3 regions of the Pseudomonas sp. GNP014 genome follow, and region 1 is predicted to be linked to each of the others. Evidence: predicted binding sites of a transcription regulator. Region 1 holds the regulator's gene; each other region holds the start of a gene.

Region 1 (4,229 bases):
TTCATCCTGCTCGACGAACCGTTCGCCGGTGTCGACCCGATCTCGGTCGGCGACATCAAGCAGATCATCCACCATCTCAAGGCCAAGGGCATCGGCGTACTGATCACCGACCACAACGTCCGCGAGACGCTGGACATCTGCGAAACCGCTTACATCGTCAACGACGGCCAGTTGATTGCCGAAGGCGACGCAGAAACCATTCTGGCCAACGATCTGGTCAAAGAAGTGTATCTGGGTCACGAGTTCCGCCTGTAAGCGCGACGTCCCGGTGGTTCGCGAGGGCGCTGTATCGTTGAAGCAGTTTTTTATACGTTTTAATTGTTACAGCGCTCTAGGCAAACACTTCAGTTTCAGGCATATAATTTGCTTAAGTTTGGCGCTTCGGCGCCCTGTAGTGGATGGCGCATAGCGCCGGCGAATAAGGTGTTAAGCCCCTGCCATGAAACCATCGCTAGTCTTGAGAATGGGCCAGCAGCTGACGATGACACCGCAGCTGCAACAGGCCATCCGCCTGCTCCAATTGTCGACCCTGGATCTGCAACAGGAAATCCAGGAGGCCCTGGAATCCAATCCGATGCTCGAACGCCAGGAAGAAGGCGACGACTTCGACAACTCCGACCCGCTGGCCGACAACGCCGAACACAAGCCCAATACCGAAATCCAGGAACCTTCCTACCAGGAATCCGCCCCGACGGTGGACAACCTCGAGGAGGGCGAATGGAACGAGCGCATCCCCAACGAGCTGCCGGTCGACACCGCGTGGGAAGACGTCTACCAGACCAGCGCCAGCAGCCTGCCCAGCAGCGATGATGACGAGTGGGATTTCACCACCCGCACTTCTGCCGGCGAGAGCCTGCAAAGCCACCTGTTGTGGCAACTCAATCTTGCCCCGATGTCCGACACCGATCGCCTGATCGCCGTGACGCTGATCGACTGCATCAACAACCAGGGCTACCTGGACGAGACCCTTGAAGAGATTCTCGAGGCATTCGACCCGGAACTGGATATCGAACTGGACGAAATCGAAGCCGTCCTGCACCGCATCCAGCAATTCGAGCCGGCCGGTATCGGTGCGCGCAACCTCGGTGAATGCCTGCTGCTGCAACTGCGCCAGTTGCCCGCCAAGACGCCGTGGCTCGCGGAAGCCAAACGCCTGGTCACCGATTACATCGACCTGCTCGGCAGCCGGGATTACAGCCAGTTGATGCGCCGCATGAAGCTCAAGGAAGACGAGCTGCGCCAGGTCATCGAACTGGTGCAAAGCCTCAATCCGCGTCCCGGTTCACAGATCGAATCGACCGAAGCCGAATACGTGGTACCGGACGTCATCGTGCGCAAGGACAACGAGCGCTGGCTGGTCGAACTGAACCAGGAATCAGTGCCACGCCTGCGGGTCAACGCGCAGTACGCCGGTTTCGTCCGTCGCGCCGACACCAGTGCCGACAACACCTTCATGCGCAATCAGTTGCAGGAAGCCCGCTGGTTCATCAAGAGCCTGCAGAGCCGCAACGAGACCCTGATGAAAGTTGCCACGCAGATCGTCGAGCATCAGCGCGGCTTTCTGGAGTACGGCGACGAGGCCATGAAACCGCTGGTCCTGCATGACATCGCTGAAGCGGTAGGCATGCACGAATCGACGATTTCCCGGGTGACCACGCAGAAATTCATGCATACCCCGCGCGGTATTTATGAACTGAAATACTTTTTCTCCAGCCACGTCAGCACCTCCGAAGGCGGCGAATGCTCGTCCACGGCGATCCGCGCGATCATCAAAAAACTGGTTGCCGCGGAAAATCAGAAAAAGCCGTTGAGTGACAGCAAGATCGCTGGTTTACTGGAGGCACAAGGCATTCAGGTGGCTCGCCGCACCGTCGCCAAGTACCGCGAATCCCTCGGGATCGCGCCTTCGAGCGAACGCAAGCGGTTGATGTAAGCCACGTTACAGCGTTCCAGTGGCAGGCTATCCAGCCTGCCGCTTTATGCACTGGCAACGAAGGAGAAGCTGTATGCAAGTCAACATCAGTGGACACCAACTGGAAGTGACCGAACCTCTGCGCGATTACATCAATGAGAAACTTCAACGATTAGAGCGCCATTTCGACAAGATCACCAACGTGCAAGTCACGATGTGCGTCGAAAAGCTGAAGCAGAAAATCGAAGCCACCTTGCATATTCCCGGCAGCGAAGTGGTCGCCAACGCAGAAGATACTGATATGTATGCTGCGATCGACTCACTCACCGACAAGCTGGATCGCCAACTCAAAAAGCATAAGGAAAAGACCCAGAGCCTGCTCCAGGGCGCTACCGGTCGATAACCCCCCTACTCCATGATCCGACTTGAAAGTATCCTGACCCCCGGCCGTTCCCTCGTGAACGTGCCGGGCGGCAGTAAAAAGAAAGCCCTCGAACAGATTGCCAACCTGATCGCCCGTGAAGTGCCTGATCTGGAGATGCAAGATGTCTTCGAGGCGTTGATTGCCCGTGAAAAACTCGGTTCCACCGGTTTTGGTAACGGCATCGCCATTCCTCATTGCCGCCTCAAGGGTTGCGAAGCGCCAATCAGCGCATTGATGCACCTTGATGCACCCATCGATTTCGATGCCATCGACGGCGCTCCGGTTGACCTGCTGTTCGTCCTGCTGGTGCCGGAAGCTGCCACCGATGCTCACCTGGAATTACTGCGCCAGATCGCCAGCATGCTCGATCGCAAGGAAGTTCGTGAAAAACTGCGCAGCGCATCGAGTAACGAAGCCTTGTATCAGGTCGTCCTGAGCGAGCAGAACGGTCACTAATCATGCGCTTGATCATTGTCAGCGGCCGCTCCGGCTCGGGTAAAAGCACCGCCCTGGATGTCCTTGAGGACAACGGCTATTACTGCATCGATAACCTGCCGGCCGGCCTGCTGCCGGAACTGGCCGAACGCGCGCTGATTCATACCGAGCTGGCGCAACCGCTGGTGGCCGTGTCGATTGATGCGCGCAACCTGCCCAGCCATCTGTCGCGCTTTCCGGAGCTGCTTGAAGAAGTCCGCAGCCGCCACATCCAGTGCGATGTGTTGTACCTGGATGCCGACGAAGAAACCCTGCTCAAGCGTTTTTCGGAAACCCGTCGCCGCCACCCTTTGAGCACGGCCAATCGTTCGTTGGCCGAAGCGATCAGTGATGAAACCGCTCTCCTCGGCCCGATTGCCGATCTGGCCGACCTGAAAATCAACACCACCAACCTCAACCTCTACCAGTTGCGCGACACCATCAAGTTGCGCCTGCTGAACCAGCCGGAGCCGGGAACGGCCTTTCTGGTCGAGTCATTTGGCTTCAAGCGCGGGATGCCGGTGGATGCGGACCTGGTGTTCGACGTCCGCTGCCTGCCCAATCCTTACTGGAAACCGGAGCTGCGCGCGCAGTCCGGGCTGGACGCACCCGTGGCCGAGTACCTGGCGGCGCAACCGGAAGTCGAGGAGATGTTTCAGGACATTTTCAGCTATCTGCACAAGTGGCTGCCGCGCTTCGCCGCGAGTAACCGCGCCTACGTCACCATTGCCATTGGCTGCACCGGCGGGCATCACCGCTCCGTCTACCTGACCGAACGCCTGGGTCAGGCCCTGCAGAAAACCCTGAAGAACGTCCAGGTTCGCCACCGCGACCTCACTTAAAGGATTCACACCGCGATGCCTGCTCTGGAAATCGAAATCATCAATAAACTGGGCTTGCATGCCCGCGCGTCCGCCAAGTTCGTTGGCGTGGCCGGCCAATATCCCGATTGCACGATCAGAGTGGGTCGCACACCGGAGACCACGGTCGATGGCAAAAGCATCATGGCGATGATGATGCTGGCTGCCGGCAAGGGCACCAAAATCTATCTGAGTACCGAAGGCCATCAGGAACAGGAAGCGCTGGATGCGCTGGTGGCGTTGATCAATAACTACTTCGACGAAGGTGGTTGAAAGCCACAAACAGGCTATCGCAGCCCTCAGCGCACAAATCCCCCTGTAGGTGCTGCCGAGGCTGCGATCTTTTGATCTCTTCAACCCAACGCCGTATCCATCACCATCATCAAACAGAAGCCGATCAACAAGCCAAGACTGGCCAGCTTGTCATGGCCATTGCGTCGCGACTCCGGGATTACTTCGTGAGTCACCACCAGCAACATCGCCCCCGCCGCCAGTGCCAGCCCCAATGGCAATAACAACTCCGCCAGGCTGACCAGCCACGCACAGAGCAGTGCAAACA
Region 2 (4,229 bases), 3.6 Mb from region 1:
TAGTCTTCTACGGTGAACTCAAGAAAGCCCTGAGTGACGCCGATAAGCATGTCAGGCAAGGTAACCGCATCAGCAATGGCAGGGCTGCCAGCGAAAAAGAAGCAAACGGCGGACACCGCGCAAAGCCCTCTGCGAAGGGAAGATGTCAGGCGTCGGAAAAATGTCGTTTGAGCGTTCATACGAGTTAAAAAGCAAGCGCCGTGCCGTTTAGCAATGAATGTGCGTCGCAACAACACTTGGCGTTGGTGTAGGAGTCTGGGCATGGCTGGTGTAATGGATTCGGTAAACCAGCGCACGCAACTGGTAGGGCAGAATCGCCTGGAGCTGTTGTTGTTCCGTCTCGACGGTCAGCAGCTCTACGGAATCAACGTGTTCAAGGTGCGGGAAGTGCTGCAATGCCCGTCGCTGACGTTGATGCCCAAGTCCAGTCCTGTCGTGTGCGGGGTGGCGAATATCCGGGGGGCAACCATTCCGATCCTCGATCTGGCAATGGCGACCGGTTCCGGGGCGTTGAAAGACAAGAACAGTCCGTTCGTGATCATTACGGAGTACAACACCAAGACCCAGGGTTTCCTGGTTCGCTCGGTGGAGCGCATCGTCAACATGAACTGGGAAGAGATCCATCCGCCACCCAAGGGCACGGGTCGCGATCACTACCTGACCGCTGTGACTCGAGTGGACAATCAGTTAGTCGAAATCATCGACGTCGAGAAAGTGCTGGCGGAAGTGGCGCCGACACCGGAAGCGATTTCGGTGGGTGTGGTCGACGTCGAAACCCAGAGCAAGGCGTTGTCGCTGCGCGTGCTGACGGTCGATGACTCGTCGGTGGCGCGCAAGCAGGTCACGCGTTGCCTGCAGACGGTCGGCGTCGAAGTGGTGGCGCTGAACGACGGCAAGCAGGCGCTGGACTATCTGCGCAAGCTGGTCGACGAGGGCAAGAAGCCGGAAGAAGAGTTCCTGATGATGATTTCCGACATCGAGATGCCGGAGATGGACGGGTACACCCTGACGGCGGAAATCCGCAGCGATCCACGCATGCAAAAGCTTCATATCATCCTGCATACTTCGTTGTCGGGGGTATTCAATCAGGCGATGGTCAAGAAAGTCGGTGCCGATGACTTCCTGGCCAAATTCCGTCCTGATGACCTGGCATCCCGGGTAGTCGACCGGATCAAAGCAGCAGATATCAGCTAGGGGCGCTTTGCCCCTGGCGGTCAACACGATTTAAGAGGCGGCATCATTGTCTACGGGTAATTTGGATTTCGAACAGTTCCGGGTCTTCCTGGAAAAAGCCTGTGGCATTTTGCTCGGTGAAAACAAGCAGTACCTGGTCTCGAGCCGTCTCAACAAACTGATGGAGCAGCAAGGCATCAAATCCCTGGGTGAGCTGGTTCAGCGCATCCAGACCCAGCCGCGCAGCGGTTTGCGCGAGCAGGTGGTCGATGCCATGACGACCAACGAAACCCTGTGGTTTCGTGACACCTATCCGTTTGAAGTCTTGAAGAACAAGGTGCTGCCCGAGGCGATCAAGGCCAGCCCCAACCAGCGTCTGCGGATCTGGTCGGCGGCGTGCTCGTCGGGTCAGGAACCGTATTCGCTGTCGATGTCGATCGACGAGTTCGAGCGCAGCAACCTCGGCCAGTTGAAGATGGGCGTGCAGATCGTTGCCACGGATTTGTCCGGCAGCATGCTGACCAACTGCAAGACCGGCGAGTACGACAGCCTGGCGATCGGTCGCGGCTTGTCCGCCGACCGTCTGCAGCGTTACTTCGACCCGAAAGGGCCGGGGCGCTGGGTGATCAAGGCGCCGATCAAGAACCGGGTGGAATTCCGTTCGTTCAACCTGCTCGACAGCTACGCCAGTCTGGGCAAGTTCGACATCGTGTTCTGCCGCAACGTGCTGATCTACTTCTCCGCCGAGGTGAAGAAAGACATCCTGTTGCGCATTCACAGCACGCTGAAACCGGGCGGGTATCTGTTCCTTGGCGCTTCCGAAGCGCTGAACGGTTTGCCGGATCATTACCAGATGGTCCAGTGCAGCCCGGGGATCATTTACCAGGCGAAGTGATTGGCTGCGGCAACACAAAAAAACGGGAGGCCCTAAAAGGCCTCCCGTTTTTTTGTGCCTGGCATTCAGTCTCAATTCACCCCAAACCCCCTGTAGAAGTGAGCCTGCTCGCGATAGCGGTAATACATCCAACATCATCGGCGCCTGACACACGGCTATTGCGAGCTGGCTCACTCCTGCAGAGGACATTGGTGGGTGAGAGAGGGGGGGCAAGCGGCAGAAAAGCGGCATCCGGCGGAAACCGGTTGCCGCTTTTCTGGCATTGCCGCATTGCCGATCCCCCGCCAGGCCCCGGTTTACGGGGGTTCTTCTGTTTGGCACGGCCCTTGCTAAAGCTCAGGTACGAAAAACCGGTCACCTGAAGGTTCCCGACATGAGCATCAGCTTCGACAAAGCGCTCGGCATTCACGAACAAGCATTGGGCTTCCGCGCCCAGCGTGCCGAAGTGTTGGCCAACAACATCGCCAACGCCGACACCCCGAACTACAAGGCGCGGGATCTGGACTTCTCCAAAGTGCTCGAAGCACAGACCGAGAAAACCAAAAGCGGTGGCACGTTTGCCCTGAACATGACCAACAGCCGTCACATCGAGGCCGAAGGTCTGGGCAATGGCGACGAATCGCTGATGTATCGCACGCCGATGCAGCCTTCGATCGACCAGAACACCGTGGACGCTCAACTGGAGCAGTCGAACTACGCGGAAAACGCGGTCGGCTTCCAGGCCAGCTTCACCCTGCTCAACAGCAAATTCAAAGGGCTGGTGTCAGCCCTGCGCGGAGAGTAATCCATGTCCCTGTCCAGCGTTTTCAACATTGCCGGCAGCGGCATGAGCGCACAAACCACGCGTCTGAACACCGTGGCCTCGAACATCGCCAACGCCGAAACCGTTTCGTCGAGCATCGACCAGACCTACCGCGCCCGTCACCCGGTGTTCGCCACCATGTTCCAGGGCGGCCAGAACAGCGGCAGCAACTCGCTGTTCCAGAGTCAGGACGCTGCCGGTCAAGGCGTGCAGGTGCTTGGTGTGGTCGAAGACCAGAGCAACCTCGAAGCGCGTTACGAGCCGAACCATCCGGCCGCCGACGCCAAGGGCTACGTCTACTACCCAAACGTCAACGTGGTGGAAGAAATGGCTGACATGATTTCCGCGAGCCGTTCGTTCCAGACCAACGCCGAAATGATGAACACCGCCAAAACCATGATGCAGAAGGTACTGACCCTCGGTCAGTAATAAGGGGCGACTGCCATGAGTGTTTCCGATTCCACCAGCGGCGTGAATATCAAGGACGTCCTGTCCAATTCTTCGGTCAAGACCGGGACGACCACTGGCGGCCTGGCTGCAGCCACCAATAGCGCCACCGGCAAGCAGGCCCTGGGCAAAGATGCGTTTCTGCAACTGCTGGTCACCCAGCTGAAAAACCAGAACCCGCTCGATCCGCAGGACAACAGCGAGTTCGTCGCGCAACTGGCGCAGTTCAGCAGCCTGGAAGGCATCACCACGCTGAACACCACCGTCAGTGGCATCGCCGGCAACTACAACTCCTCGCAGGCCCTGCAGGCGTCGTCGCTGGTCGGTCGCTCGGTCATCGCTCAGACCGACAAGGCCGTGGTCGACACCAGCAAGAGCTTCAATGGCTCTGTGGTGGTCCCGGCGTCCGGCGCTGTCTCGGTCACCATCAAGGATACCGACGGCAAAGTCGTGCGCACCATCGACATGGGCACCCAGAAGGCCGGCAACGCCAGTTTCATCTGGGACGGCAAGGACGCGTCCGGTGCGGTCGCGGCCGCGGGCACTTACACGTTCACTGCCAGCGCCACTTACGACGGCAAGGCCACCTCGCTGATCACGTATCTGCCGGCCACCGTCAACAGCGTGACCATCAGCCAGACCGGCGGTGAGTTGATGCTGAACCTGGCGGGCCTGGGCAGCGTCGCGCTGTCCAAAGTACAAACCATTGGTATATAGAGCCGACTAACCGGCACAAAGGAGTGGAATATGTCTTTCAATATCGGCCTTAGCGGTCTCTATGCTGCCAACAAGCAACTGGACGTCACCGGCAACAACATCGCCAACGTGGCCACCACCGGTTTCAAGGCGTCCCGTGCAGAATTCGAAGACGTGTACTCGGCCACCCGCCTGGGCACCGGCAGCAAGACCGTC
Region 3 (4,229 bases), 1.3 Mb from region 1:
CGCCTGCCGCCAGACCGATCACCAGTGCGCCCATCGGGCCCACGGTGCCAGCAGCCGGAGTAATTGCTACCAGACCGGCCACCACACCCGAGGCGATGCCCAGTGCACTTGGCTTGCCGTGGGTGATCCACTCAGCGAACATCCAGCCCAGTGCGGCGGCAGCGGTAGCGATCTGGGTGACCAGCATCGCCATACCGGCGGTGCCGTTGGCCGCTGCGGCGGAACCGGCGTTGAAGCCGAACCAGCCAACCCACAGCATGGCCGCGCCCATCAGGGTGTAACCGAGGTTGTGCGGGGCCATCGGGGTGGTCGGGAAGCCTTTACGCTTGCCCAATACCAGGCAGGCAATCAGACCGGCGACACCGGCGTTGATGTGCACCACGGTGCCGCCCGCGAAGTCGAGTACACCCCAGTCCCACATCAGGCCGCCGTTGCCGGACCAGACCATGTGCGCGATTGGCGCGTAAACCAGGGTGAACCAGATAGCCATGAAGATCAGCATCGCGGAGAACTTCATCCGCTCAGCGAACGCACCGACGATCAGCGCCGGGGTGATGATCGCGAAGGTCATCTGGAAGGTGATGAACACCGCCTCAGGGAACAACGCCGCAGGGCCGGTCAGGCTCGAAGGCGTGACACCGGCGAGGAACGCCTTGCCCATGCCGCCGAAGAACGAGTTGAAGTTGACGACGCCCTGCTCCATGCCGGTGGTGTCGAACGCAATGCTGTAGCCATAAATGACCCACAGGATGCTGATCAGACCGGTAATGGCGAAGCACTGCATCATCACGGAAAGAATGTTTTTCGAGCGAACCATGCCGCCGTAGAACAGCGCCAGGCCCGGGATGGTCATGAACAGCACGAGGGCTGTCGAGGTGAGCATCCAGGCAGTGTCGCCAGAATTGAGGACTGGGGCCGCCACTTCGTCTGCCGCCATAGCGAGGCTGGGCATTACGATGGACAACAGGGCTCCTAGCCCTGCGAATTTACGCAGAGTCATATTGTTTTCTCCTGGGGCGTTGGGGTTTGTGGCGGCGCTTAGATCGCGTCGGTATCGGTTTCGCCGGTACGGATGCGAATCGCCTGTTCCAGATTGACCACGAAGATCTTGCCGTCACCGATCTTGCCGGTGTTGGCCGCCTTGGTGATCGCCTCGATCACCCGATCCAGATCCTTGTCGTCGATGGCCACGTCGATTTTCACCTTGGGCAGAAAATCGACCACATATTCCGCGCCGCGATACAGCTCGGTGTGACCCTTCTGCCGGCCGAAGCCTTTGACTTCAGTAACGGTAATGCCCTGCACGCCGATTTCGGACAGCGACTCGCGCACGTCGTCCAACTTGAACGGCTTGATGATGGCAGTGACTAGCTTCATGAAACTCTCTCCCGAATTGGTGGACTTGCCCCAGGAAAACAAACCCGACTCAAGTCTAAGCGCAGTGCCTGGCTTTGTAACGCATCGTCGGCCTTACCTGCCCGACTGACGCCAGCTAACCGCTGCTGACGAAACTCCCCGCTCCGTCTGCCGCACTGCATTCGTCACAGCGACTGCATCAGTGCATGGGTCGAAGGTGACTAAGCAGAAACCTTGCCATCTCGCCAAAAACCTCTGATTTCAATCCCTTGGCCGCTGCCGCAAGCCATCCCGTGCAAAAGGCCTTGTGGATACGCACAACAACGGTGCGTCGCCGTCCGTCCCCTTGCGCGAAAAGCGTGCATCCCTGACCACGGGATTGACTATAGACACTGCGTGATACACTGCCCGCCATTGTTTTCAGGACATTCCCCATGCTCGCGCCCAAAGACTTCCTCGACGCCCTGAGCGGCACCGCCTCCCGCCTGTTCAGCGGCGACACCCCGCTGCCGAAAGCCGAAATCGAAAGCCAGTTCAAGATGCTGCTGCAGAGCGCCTTCAGCAAACTCGATCTGGTGAGCCGTGAAGAGTTTGATAGTCAGATGGTCGTTCTGGCCCGCACTCGCGCTCGCCTCGAAAGCCTTGAAGCGAAGGTGGCTGAGATGGAAGCGAAGCTGACACCGCCGGCTGAATAATCCACTCCCCCTGTAGGAGCTGCCGAAGGCTGCGATCTTTTGATCTTCAGCCCTTCAACCATCCCGGCAACGTCCTACAACTTGCACCACCGCCGTCCGATTGCGCCGAAAAGCCCAGGTTTCTAAGCTCACCCGATGCTGAATGTTCAGCACCGGGTTTGGCGACCTGGATAGCTTAAGGCGCACGACAACCATGATGGCGGCTACATTTACCGCCACATCGTTTCATGGCGGTTGTGCGTGGGAGACCTTCGGGTCTGCCGGGTTCCTTTTGCTCCGGTTCGCCAACCCGCGTACAACTGCCACCCAATCGTTTGGCGACGATTGAGGGCAGCCCGTTAAGCAAGAGGAACTGCTCAATGATTCAAGAAGAGACTTATCTAAGCCCGCACATCTTCACCCGCCACAAACTCCCCCTCCACGCCCTCCTCATCCAGAACCAACCCTGGTTCTGTGCCCGAGACCTGAGCCGCCTGCTGCACATCTACCTCAACGAACGCATGCTGCGAAAACTCGACCCCGACCAATACCAAACCCGCAAAACCCTGATCCACCACCAGATCGAAAACACCCTGCTGATCAGCGAATCCGGCATCTACGCCCTCCTCGTCTACCACTACTGCCCCGAATACCGAGCGCTGCGCGAATGGCTCACCCACCAAGTCATCCCCACCCTGCGCGACGCCCAACACCCCACCACAAGCGAACGCCCACAACTGAGCCTGCTCAATTGGCCGGACATGACGTTGAGTTTGTTGCACTGGAATAATCAGCCGTGGATACGGTTGCAGGATGTGCCGCTGATGGTGGTGGAACGGGAAGAGCCGAAGCGCCCAGTAACGGGGCCTTGGTGGAAAAGAGCTTCGCGGATGCTGCAATCGCTATAAGACCGCATGCCGGAGCTGAGCCCTGCGCAAATCGTAAGTCGACTGAAGATTCATCCAGAACTCAGGCGTAGTGTTGAGATGAATGGCAAGTCTGATTGCCAGATCGGCGCAGATCCTGAGCTGGCAACTCACAAGCTTTTCGATCTCACTTTCGGGCCATTTCGTGGGCATGGCCAGATCCATGACGGTCATGCCCAACGGCTCCATGAATTCCTTATTCAGAACCTCGCCCGAATGAATCGGGCGCATACCATTGCGGTTCATTTTTCGCCTCCAGAGGCTGCGTTGAGTGGCCAAACTGGGGCATCCGGTTCAGGGAAGCAAGCCATCGAAACCGTTTCGCCGGCGTCCTACAACTAATAGGGCAGGGCCCTACAAAAATCGGCGTCTGCGCCTGATTCCGTGAGTTCTTCGCTGTGATTAGGCTGGTGGCTTTCGCCTGCGCTGGTCGATCCTATTCGTCGAGTTCCAGGGTGATACACATTGATCGCCAGACACTCTGGTTCTGGATCCCTCTTGTCTGATTTGCTCAAGCTCAAAGAAAACACCCTGGTTCAGCATCCAGATGGTGGTTACATCTTTGGCACGATCCCCGATATGCCAAAATTCGGCTTGCCAGGCGGGAAGATTTATCTGCGGGTAGGTATCCACCGTCGAGCGAATAGTGGTTTTGGCGTAGTACACATTTGGGAAGCCCATAGTGCCGATTTGCTCAAGCATGGTTGCCAGACTGCCGATGGGGTAGCAGCGATTGTTGCGAAAATGATCGTCCCGGGAGCACAAATCTATTGTGAGTTCAAAGAACAGCGATGTGGAAACAGGGTCGCGGTACTGAGGACATCTATGGGAACACTGATTCTTGAACCGCGACACGAGCGCGCCACAGGATTTGGTTACTTCGTGGTGACTTGGTACCCGCAAAAACGCGCACATGGCACGTTAGTCGGGCAGATACCACGAGCACCATCAAATCAGAAATAAAAAAAGGCGTCCTATGGACGCCTTTTAAGTATTTTTCGAGGAGTAGTCGCAGCGATTCTTTAGCTCCGGGCTTTACGGCCTTGGGTTCAGAATCCGACAGGCTAGCCCGTCGTCACTACTTCAGAGAAACCAGCTTTCTCTGCTGCCAAAAATGCGGGGGAGCTTTTGCTGGTGCCCAGTCCCGACGAATGCGCAGTTGCAGTCCTCGAACGGGATGATCCGTCAATGCCGGGCGAGAGTCAACGCTCCAATTCAGGCAAGCAGTGACGGCCCATCGGGTCTTGATACGTCTTGTAAACCTCTATTTCAG

The links. Region 1 encodes sigma-54, which starts transcription at its own class of promoters, with help from an activator protein. Its sites were predicted from a motif close to ANTGGCATNNANNTTGCTNT; they were not measured.
Region 2: a site for sigma-54 is predicted at 2,382-2,401, ahead of flgB (flagellar basal body rod protein FlgB). Genes of this name have one in related genera too.
Region 3: a site for sigma-54 is predicted at 1,579-1,598, ahead of glnK (P-II family nitrogen regulator). Genes of this name have one in related genera too.

The regions. Positions count from the first base shown of each region.
Region 1 covers NZ_JBTGUS010000001.1:2,258,429-2,262,657, reverse strand. The annotation lists gene lptB (LPS export ABC transporter ATP-binding protein) at 1-255, shown strand, start outside; gene ACXX9E_RS10015 (RNA polymerase factor sigma-54) at 440-1,933, shown strand; gene hpf (ribosome hibernation-promoting factor, HPF/YfiA family) at 2,007-2,315, shown strand; gene ptsN (PTS IIA-like nitrogen regulatory protein PtsN) at 2,328-2,792, shown strand; gene rapZ (RNase adapter RapZ) at 2,795-3,652, shown strand; gene ACXX9E_RS09995 (HPr family phosphocarrier protein) at 3,668-3,943, shown strand; gene ACXX9E_RS09990 (ZIP family metal transporter) at 4,024-4,229, opposite strand, start outside.
Region 2 covers NZ_JBTGUS010000001.1:5,838,689-5,842,917, reverse strand. The annotation lists gene flgA (flagellar basal body P-ring formation chaperone FlgA) at 1-179, opposite strand, end outside; gene ACXX9E_RS26275 (chemotaxis protein CheV) at 262-1,194, shown strand; gene cheR (protein-glutamate O-methyltransferase CheR) at 1,241-2,068, shown strand; gene flgB (flagellar basal body rod protein FlgB) at 2,442-2,852, shown strand; gene flgC (flagellar basal body rod protein FlgC) at 2,856-3,299, shown strand; gene flgD (flagellar hook assembly protein FlgD) at 3,315-4,034, shown strand; gene flgE (flagellar hook protein FlgE) at 4,065-4,229, shown strand, end outside.
Region 3 covers NZ_JBTGUS010000001.1:972,264-976,492, forward strand. The annotation lists gene ACXX9E_RS04565 (ammonium transporter) at 1-1,000, opposite strand, end outside; gene glnK (P-II family nitrogen regulator) at 1,039-1,377, opposite strand; gene ACXX9E_RS04575 (accessory factor UbiK family protein) at 1,791-2,051, shown strand; gene ACXX9E_RS04580 (BRO-N domain-containing protein) at 2,411-2,938, shown strand; gene ACXX9E_RS04585 (HigA family addiction module antitoxin) at 2,933-3,202, opposite strand; gene ACXX9E_RS04590 (hypothetical protein) at 3,455-3,919, shown strand.